Regions from separate parts of the Paenibacillus sp. J31P190 genome, predicted to be linked through region 2. Evidence: riboswitches for the same ligand, from Rfam matches in the RefSeq annotation. Region 2 holds a riboswitch; each other region holds the start of a gene.

Region 1 (3,279 bases), on a different contig from region 2:
TCCTTGCATAATCGTTGGTTGAACAAATTCCAGGAAACATGTCTCCACAATTTGCTCTTGCATCTTACTCGCAATTTCTGAAACAAAGAGGCGAACTTCCTCATTCCCGCCTTCTTCCCGACTCCCATGACCCACAAATAAAACAGCATTCATCTTTTATTTCCCCCTCATTCTAATCGCCGCAAATGGCATTTTCGATGACGAAACCAACCATTTCTTGATGGCGGTAACCTTCAATTTCTTTAACACGCTTGAAAAATTTATGAAATCGTTCGTTCGGGTGTCCTTCTTTTTGGTAACGTTCCACGATTCTGCCAACTAATTCAACAAGCTCCTCAGGGTCAATTCCTTCTGCAACGGGCTGAGCAGCATGTGCATTTCGACCTACTGTTTTTCCGCCAAGAAATAGATCAAATTTCTCTTTGCGGTACACGATGCCGATATCTTGCTGAACAGCCCCATAACAAGCCATTCCGCACCCGTTGAACCCAATTTTCAACTCTTTAGGTACTTCTAGATTGCCAATCCGATGATGGATGGCTTCCGCATAAGGAATAGATTCTCCTTTTTCCAAATTACAAAAGTCGCAAGCTTTGATTTGGGCAACATCACCAATCGGTGATAATAATAATCCTAGTGCACTTAACTCGGATGTAATCTGCTTAGGGTTATTGGTTTGCACACGAACAATCAGTTGATGATGCGGTGAGTATTCAATATCTCCCCGATCTCCAACAATCTCGCCTAACGCACATAGTTGGGCTGCTGTTAACTTTTTATTCGCGATGCCGGGGCTTACTGCAAACTCAAAGATTGATTGGGTCGCAGTCAGCTTGTTATCAAATTCAAATGGCACCTCTTCATTCCCTTTGGATACTAGTTGCAACGCTTCCATTGCAAGTTGTAAGGAGTTACTTGGTGACAGATTCGGCGAAGACTTCAACTGGGATGGTTCTTTCATTTCGGTAACCTCATCATCCATGAGTTCATCTTCCTCATCGAACTCTTCCAAAGATTCATCCCAATCTTGTTCATCAAATTGTTCCAAAGCCCATGGCTCGGCCTCGGATTTCAGCCTCTGATGTGGCTTAAGTGGCTGTGTTTCAGCCCCTAATGTATATTTCCGCTGATAACCGCGTGGTGTTATCATGAGACCGTCATACAGCTTGGTAGCGGAATTACCAATAATAATGGTCGTTAGCATGCCAATATCATGATTCAGCATATCAGCAAGCGTCGTCACTACAACATGCTCACGATCTCGATACGCACTCTTAACAATCCCTACAGGCGTTAAAGGAGAACGATACTTAAGGAGAATGCGCTGAGTCTCAACAATTTGTCTGGTCCGTCTACCGCTTCGCGGGTTATAGAGGGCAATAACGAAATCAGCCATCCCCGCTGCCTCAACCCGCTTAGCGATCAGCTCCCATGGCGTAAGATGATCACTTAAGCTTATAGTGCATGAATCATGCATAATTGGAGCACCTAGCAGAGATCCAGCCGAATGAACAGCTGAAATGCCAGGAATCACTTCCACTTGGACACCATCCTCACGTGTCCAGCCTTGTTCCATCAATACCTCATAGACAAGACCGGCCATCCCATACACGCCGGCGTCTCCACTGGAAATAACAGCAACTTTCTTCCCCTGCTTCGCTTGCCGCACAGCTTCTTGCGCACGACTCACTTCTTCCGTCATGCCTGTTCGAACTACTTGCTGTTCAGTTAACAGACCTGCGATAAGATCCACATAGGTGTTATATCCAATGATAACTTCACTTTCCTGAATCGCTTCCCGTGCACGCTTCGTAATATGTTCAAAACTCCCCGGCCCAAAGCCGATTATGAGCAGTTTTCCTGACAATTTGTATCACCCTTCCCCATAATTACACAAACAAAAAAAGCATCCCTAACATAAGTCATGTTAGAAATGCTTGGTAAATTACTACAGTTAATAAAACCAGAAGTAACCGCTCTCTAACACTCCCTAATTCCTCGTAGGGTTATTGTGTTGTTGAACTAGGCAGGTCTCCTGACTTAATCATCCCCTTGCACCTTCCCAGGTTGATACCCAGTGGCATGTTGCAAGGAGTTACCGTAATAACGGCGATTTTTACAGTGGCGGGTCCGTGCCGGTATTTCACCGGTCTTCCCTTTTAACCATAAATCCGAAAGGATATATGGCACCTAATTCCATTGATATGCAATTACGATCATCCTACCATCTATCGATAGGGTTGTCACGTATTTATTCATAGATGGCTTGGTAGAGTCCTTCCATCAAACTCTGGTAACTGCTTGGATCATAGGTCACTTCGGCAAAAGAAACTTGAATGACCTTGTTGATCGTTTTAACAATAAAAAAACTATCCTCTCCACGCTCCGGGTCAATATAGGTATAGCACTCTAAGTGATTGCTTCCGGTTTTTTGACGTAAAAATTCCGTTGCTTCCGCACTCAAATTCGCATATTTAGGCATAGTTAGATTCCTTTCCATTTAAACGAAGTGATGCTATCTATTATAGCGTATTTTTACCCTTTGATTCCTATCATACGAGAAAGTATTTCTTTAATTTTCAGAATTTTCATACTATAATGAATCTATCAAGATATCGCTTTCATTATATGAAGGAGGAATTGATATGAGCAGTCATGAAACGAATGGATTGGTGTTTGTATTTACTGGCACAAGCGGTTCCGGTCGTAAAACAATTGCCCATCACATTGCCAAAGAACTTGGTTTCTCATCTGTCGTCTCCTACACAACTCGAACACCTAGACCCAAAGAAGTCAACGGGAAAGATTATAATTTCATCTCACGCAAAGTTTTCATCGATTGTGACATTGCTGGTGAATTTTTTCAAACTGTTGAAATTGACGGGAATTTCTATGGGATTAAGAAAGCGGACATCGATGAAGCGCTTCGCAAAGACGGACTTATCTATGTCATTGTGAATCGTTATGCAGCTAACCGATTTAAGTATACATTTGGAGAAAGAGCAATCCGCTTGTTCATCTATGTCAACAAACAAACGATCATGGAACGCATGCTTGCTCGAAACACGCCAACGGACGTCATAGACCACTACATGAACCACTACATAGAGGAAGTCTCCTACCGCAAAGATTGTGAGCATGTTTTTGAGAATATGAATTTACAAGAAACGATCGACAAAGTAAAGGCAACCATGCTCGCTCACATGCCAACTACAACTAGTTAAATGTGGTAATAACGCCAAGAGACCCGGTGAGCGACATCACCGAGTCTCTTTTTTA
Region 2 (3,279 bases):
TGAAGCTTCATGGAATCAACAATCCCGTAATTATCTAGTAATTCTTCACGATTCACCGAGCCAAACAATTTCTCTTGAAGAATCGCATGAAGTGCAGATGCCCACACATCAACAGCGCCTTCTTCCGCTTTCTGAAGATCGGTATAGATCGATGTCCCATAAGCATAGGCTAGAAATTCCTGCCAGGTCTGCTTGGCAAAATAGACAAAATCAGGTTGGCTTATTTCACTAATGTCCCCGACTCTGCGAATCATATCACGAATGCGTGATGGAAAATCCTCCGGGCACAGCGGTGTCTCTTCGATCTCGACAAGGATCTTTTCCCCATTCTTAGGAAACTCAATAAATCCTCGCTCACCCATCTGTTTAAGCGCCTGCAAAGCTTTAAACTGAATGTGAGGGTGCCGCGGCTTCTCACATAGCCACTCTTTTACACGGTCGCTCACGTCAGATTGATCAATGAACGCCAATTGTTCAAGGGAATTGACTTGCTGCTCCAACGTACCTTCTCTTAGCATATCCAGAAGTTTAAGCGCAAAGGCGCCATCATCGGCCGTCTTATCTTGTATGTACTGCCGTAATAGATCCGTTTCTTCTTCTGGATCATCTTCCAATGGAGACGTAATAGGAAACATGGTTTCTGGATACATGGTATACAGCCAATTCCTCAGAGCTTCCCATTGTTCAGTTTTGTGTTGGTCTACTGTCGGAAATTGCAGTAGAAAGGTTAGCAATTGGAGCGCATCACTATACTGCTCTGTTTTTAGGAACCGAGTAAGTTCCTCTTCGTAATATTGCTCTGTTTTCGGAAAAAGAATTAAGTTATTGATGGATGGGTCTGTTATGATGATCACCTCAGAAATCTTCTCGCTGGTGACAGTTTACTTGATTGTCCAAGTGATTGCAAAATAAATATATAAAATAGGGTTGACTTCACTTTAAACTATATGATAATATAACTCTTGCTTCGCTAAACGGATCACATCCGCAAGGTAAGAAGAGGTCTATGTCTCAGTAGCTCAGCTGGATAGAGCACACGCCTTCTAAGCGTGCGGTCGGGGGTTCGAATCCCTCCTGGGACGTTCATGCACGGCAAAGGATCGCGAGAAATCGCGATCCTTTTTTTGTTTATCTACATTTGCTAAAAAATAAAATTTCGCTATGCTACGAATCTTTCATATTGTGTTATACTCTTTTCAATTACATATTTTTTCGAATAAATGAGGTGCCTTTGCGTAGCAAGCAAGGGGTAACAGGGAATCGGGTGCAAATCCCGAGCGGTCCCGCCACTGTATTCGGGGAGTTTCTTTCTATCATGTCACTTGATGAAAATTCAGGGAAGGCTGAAAGAATACAATGATCCGAGAGCCAGGAGACCTACCTTCATTTATGCACCCAGAAACCTTCGCGGAAAGGAGCGGTGTACGTCAAGTCTTTCGACATCTAGCTTATAGTTGTCGTTTATTCGTACGTACCCACGGCCAATCCATCAGGATTGGTCTTTTTTGTTCGTACTCAAACTTTAAATTAGGAGGAATTAAAAAACATGCAAACAAAGACACAAAAGACCAAGATAACTAGCTTCTTACTAGTGGTTATAGGGTTAGCCCTCTATCTATTCATTAATGAACCGCAAACCGTCTACGGCATGCACATTATGGAAGGATTTCTCCCTGTAGGTTGGGCTATATTTTGGTGGGCAGCCTTCCTTCCGTTCTTCTTTCTAGGTGTTAGAGCGCTTATCAAAATTACGAAAGAACATCCAGAGCTCAAAATTATGCTTGGCCTTGCTGGCGCATTCACCTTCGTACTGTCGGCATTGAAGATCCCTTCTGTAACCGGAAGCAGCTCTCACCCAACAGGTACAGGTTTAGGAGCCGTAATGTTCGGACCGCTCCCTATGAGCGTCCTAGGATCGATTGTTTTGTTATTTCAAGCGGTTTTACTTGCTCATGGAGGACTTACTACACTCGGGGCAAATGCTTTCTCCATGGCCCTCTCCGGTCCAATAGTTGGTTACTTCATATATAAGTCCATGATGAAAACAACCGGCAAACAAAAATGGTCGATATTTTTGGCAGCTGCTCTTGCCGACTTATCCACATACATTGTTACTTCTGTCCAATTAGCTCTTGCATTCCCAGCTGAACAAGGTGGATTTATAGCATCCTTTTTGAAATTCGGCGGTATTTTTGCCATTACACAAATTCCTCTTGCCATTAGTGAAGGTATTTTAACCGTATTAATATGGAATTGGTTACAATCTTACAGCCCAAAAGAGCTATCCATTCTACAACATAAAATGAAAGGAGCTTCTGAGCTATGAAAACTCGTACTATGAACACCCTGATGTTAATTGCCGTTGTATTATTGGCAGTCTTACCCCTTATTTTCGCAAAAGGCGAATTTGGTGGATCTGATGATGCCGCTGAACAATTAATCCAAAGTATTGAGCCTTCCTATACGCCATGGTTCTCTTCATTATTCGAGCTCCCAGCTGAGACGGAAAGTATGCTGTTCGCCTTACAAGCTGCCATCGGGGCTGGCTTCATCGGGTTTGCCTTTGGCTTTTTCAAAGGGAAAGCGTCTAAATCCAAAAACCAATGATGAAATTGATCGATTCTCTCTCCTATAAAAATAACTTACGCCCCCTATCACCGATGTGGAAGTGCGGTTTTGCAGTCACTATGCTGCTGTTTTCTTATTTAACGCACCCGGCGGTGCAGGTAATTATAGCGATTTGGATGGCCCTATGGACAGTAGGCTATGCTCGCGTTCCAATTAAATATTATGTAACTGTCATCGGTGCTGCATGCCTATTTTTTGTAGGTAGTGTACCCGCATTAGTCGTAGAGATCCGTCCTTTGCAAGAAGCCTTGCCTGATATCCATGAGGTGGCGGCATTTACATTTATCGAATGGAAGTTGTCCGTTACTTCAACAGGTCTTTTGCTAATTGGCAAATTATTCGTTCGTATTATAGCGAGCCTAAGCTGCGTGTCCTTTATTATGTTCAGTACACCTTTTTCCGAATTGCTGCAAGTTTTACAAAAAGTTCGTGTCCCCAAGCTGGTTCTAGAAATTATGCTTATTATGTATCGATTTCTGTTCATCCTATTTGAAATTGCCAATAACATGTATGTAGCTCAGCAATCTAGAGGCGGTCAGACAGGTTTCCGAAATAGACTAAAGGATACAGCCATTATTATTGTTCAAATGTTTATCAAAACGATGCAGCGGTATAAATCATTGTCAAATGGCCTTGTCTCCCGAGGTTTTA
Region 3 (3,279 bases), on a different contig from region 2:
AGAGAGAATTGGGAATTTTATGAGGAAATTGTAAAGAATAACGTAAATAAATATGTTCATTATTGATGAAAACTGGTATTCTTATAGTAAGGAGGGATGAGCATGGCTTTTTTGGAATATCAACTATCAACCTATCAAAAACATTTTCAAATTCGTGAACAAGATTTCGGACAACGTTGGTTGACCAAGCGTGCGAAGAAGCAAAACTCCCTTACCTTATTAGAAGAAGAGATTCATTCTCTGCGACGCAAGTTAGAACAAATGGTTTTTGATGGGAAAGAAATGACATCTGATTCCGTTGTTGAATTGAGCACAATCCTAGACCAAAAAATAAATGAATATATGCATAATGGGAAAAAAAGTCGGTGAAAACCGACTTTTCTCGCGACTATCGATAGATTCAGATAACAAACGGAGGTACGCTCACAACATGAAAGTGAAATGGCTGTTGGTTATGATGGTGGGGCTTATGGTAATGCTTACGGGTTGCGGCGGGCCAAAGCCGGATGTATCTATATTTATTATGGGTTCTAATGGTTTTCCAAGTGAAGCGGGGGACAAGCTGGAGAGTGGTTTGAAATCCAAGGTGGGCGAGGTTCCTACAGTCAAAGTCAATACATCGCCTATATTCTCTCTGGAAAAAATGATTGTGGAATTGGCCGCAGGAGGCAACGGCATCTTCATTCTTGCCGAAGACCAATTCAAATCACTAAGTAATCAAGCTGGTTTCGTTTCTTTGGATGATACGATCAAACCGGAAGATTATCCGGATGGCGTTATTCAAATAGCTGAAGAGGGCAAGCCTGCTGAAAAGCATCTATATGGTATTCCGCTTGCAGGAAACAAATGGATGAAAGAGCAAGGTTTTGAAGGGAAAGGCTTGGTGGCTTTCATTCCTCAAAATGCTCCGAAGCTGAATGAGTCGAAGCAAGTGCTCAAAGTAATTGCACAAAAGTAACAAGAAGTCTATAATCGACAAATAGATTGATAGTAAAATATGCAGCCATAGGTGCTGGTAAGCTCATTATGAAGAGGTTGCCACTTAAAAGGGAAGCCGGTTGAAGTCCGGCGCGGTCCCGCCACTGTAATCCAGGCATGAGTTGCCAGGAGAGTCAGGATACCTGCCCATGGTGCCGTTTACGACATCCTTCGAGGAAAAGGATCGCGTTAAATCAGGAAGCAATCCCAGGGTTGCTGAGCGCCGCGATTTATCGTCCCCTTTGTTCCTTCGAGAACAAAGGGGCTTTTTTGTTAGGGTCAATCGACATAAATTGTTTAGAGAGAGGGTTTTACAAGATGAAAAGGAATTCAGTAAAAAAAGCATTTATTCTTACAGTAGCTTTAGTAACAGCAATCAGTCTCGCAGCTTGCGGTAAAAAGGAAACGGAGATCTCTAATCCGTCTAAGCTTGGCGGAGAGGGGACGAAAGCTCCTGCTGCAACGACGTCACCATCAACAGCAGCCAAAAAGACGGTTTATCCATTGAAAATAAAGGATGCTACGGGCAAGGAGTTTACATTTGATAAAGCGCCTGAGCGTATTGCATCCGTGTCCCCGGCGGAAACTGAAGCTCTTTTTGCGATTGGGCTTGAGGCTAATATTGTTGGTGTATCTGATTATGATGATTATCCAGAAGCGGCTAAAACAAAACCAAAGCTTGGCAGCATAACAAAACCTAACCAAGAAGCAGTGATCGCATCTAACGCAAATGTTGTGTTTACTGGGGTTTCAATGAAATCCGATACGGTAGAAAATCTGCGTGCTTTGAATATTAACGTGTTTAAAGTGGAGCCGAAAACCTTGGATGATGCCATTGCTAACATTCAAACCTACGGATTGATTACAGATCATCAGGAGCAAGCGGAAAAAGTGGTTGCTAAGATGAAAGCGGACCGTCAAAAGGTTGTCAATGCGGTGAAAGACGTCAAGCAAGAGAACAAGAAAAAGGTATACATTGAATTTGCCCCGGGATGGACAGTGGGCAGTGGCGAATACATGGATGAATTGATCAAGCTTGCTGGCGGGATTAACGTTGCAGGTGACGGTAAAGGCTGGTATCAAATAAGTGAAGAGAAAATTATTCAACAAAACCCAAGTGTGATTCTGTTTGCCAATGGGGTAGTCGATAGTAAGAGCAAGAAACCACTAGATGAAATTATCCGTACACGGAGCGGTTGGGATGCGATTGATGCTGTGAAGAACAAGCAGGTGATTGGCCTCGACCAGAACATGCTCAGTCGTCCCGGTCCAAGAATGACCGATGGACTGCTTGAAATGGCGAAAGGCATTTATCCCGAACTGGTGAAATAAAATGAAAAGAAAATTAATGCTATGGGGAGGAGTAGGGGTTATACTCCTTCTTCTTTCTATTGTGGCGAGCTTGTCGCTGGGCACCGCTAATCTACCTGTACTGCAAATCGCCAGTATTCTCGCCAAGCATATCCCTTGGCTGGGAGATCATATCCATGCCACTTGGCCGCAATCGTCGGAACAAATCATCAATAAAGTACGATTTCCCCGTGTATTACTAGGGATTCTTGTAGGGGCCTCACTCTCAATCGCAGGAGCAGCTTTTCAAGGTGTGCTGCGCAATCCGCTTGCGGATCCTTATGCACTCGGTGTATCCTCGGGGGCTTCTGTAGGAGCCGCATTTTTAATCTATTTTGGACTGGAAGTGGCGTGGTTTGGGCAATGGTCGATCCCTATTGTTGCCTTCGTAACGGGACTTATTTCTTTATTTCTGGTTCTAAAGCTGGCCCAGATCGAAGGGAAGCTGAAGATGGAGACGCTTATTTTATCAGGCGTGGTCATGCAGGCATTTCTAGGGGCAATCGTATCATTCATGGTTTCTATTTCTAAACAAGTCATTAATGAAATTATTTTTTGGCTAATGGGCAGCTTGGCCATGCGCGGTTGGTCGTACACATATATTATTGCACCCTATTTAATTATCGGTTTTGTCGTGCTCCTTAGCTATGCAAGGTCGTTAAATTTACTAGCTTTGGGTGAGCGACAGGCGTCACATCTCGGTGTTAATGTAGAGCGTACGAAGCTGATTGTACTTATTGTAGCTACATTCCTTACTGCCGCTGCGGTATCCGTTGCAGGTGTAATCGGCTTTGTCGGGCTCATCGTGCCGCATTTAGTGCGACTATTAGTAGGTCCGGATTATCGGTTGATTATTCCATTGTCCGCAATTGGTGGCGGCATTTATGTCCTCTGGGCAGATACTCTTGCCCGAACCCTGCTGAGTCCAACCGAAATTCCACTTGGGGTCAT

What was found. A riboswitch is a leader RNA that binds a small molecule or an ion and turns the genes downstream of it on or off. The one in region 2 is predicted to bind cobalamin.
Region 1: it holds a riboswitch for cobalamin, as region 2 does, so the genes downstream of both, cobJ (precorrin-3B C(17)-methyltransferase) here and AC58U0_RS12950 (energy-coupling factor ABC transporter permease) in region 2, are expected to answer to the same signal.
Region 3: it holds a riboswitch for cobalamin, as region 2 does, so the genes downstream of both, AC58U0_RS20705 (ABC transporter substrate-binding protein) here and AC58U0_RS12950 (energy-coupling factor ABC transporter permease) in region 2, are expected to answer to the same signal.

The regions. Positions count from the first base shown of each region.
Region 1 covers NZ_JCAUAS010000002.1:670,945-674,223, forward strand. Annotated here, with positions in the region: gene AC58U0_RS06780 (sirohydrochlorin chelatase) at 1-153, opposite strand, end outside; gene cobJ (precorrin-3B C(17)-methyltransferase) at 173-1,867, opposite strand; cobalamin riboswitch at 2,009-2,209, opposite strand; gene AC58U0_RS06790 (hypothetical protein) at 2,252-2,482, opposite strand; gene AC58U0_RS06795 (guanylate kinase) at 2,646-3,224, shown strand.
Region 2 covers NZ_JCAUAS010000005.1:297,183-300,461, forward strand. Annotated here, with positions in the region: gene AC58U0_RS12940 (hypothetical protein) at 1-854, opposite strand, end outside; tRNA gene AC58U0_RS12945 (tRNA-Arg) at 1,009-1,082, shown strand; cobalamin riboswitch at 1,207-1,400, shown strand; gene AC58U0_RS12950 (energy-coupling factor ABC transporter permease) at 1,547-2,326, shown strand; gene AC58U0_RS12955 (energy-coupling factor ABC transporter substrate-binding protein) at 2,323-2,607, shown strand; gene cbiQ (cobalt ECF transporter T component CbiQ) at 2,604-3,279, shown strand, end outside.
Region 3 covers NZ_JCAUAS010000012.1:11,949-15,227, forward strand. Annotated here, with positions in the region: gene AC58U0_RS20690 (aminotransferase class I/II-fold pyridoxal phosphate-dependent enzyme) at 1-34, shown strand, start outside; gene AC58U0_RS20695 (aspartyl-phosphate phosphatase Spo0E family protein) at 103-369, shown strand; gene AC58U0_RS20700 (hypothetical protein) at 431-958, shown strand; cobalamin riboswitch at 991-1,143, shown strand; gene AC58U0_RS20705 (ABC transporter substrate-binding protein) at 1,297-2,310, shown strand; gene AC58U0_RS20710 (FecCD family ABC transporter permease) at 2,312-3,279, shown strand, end outside.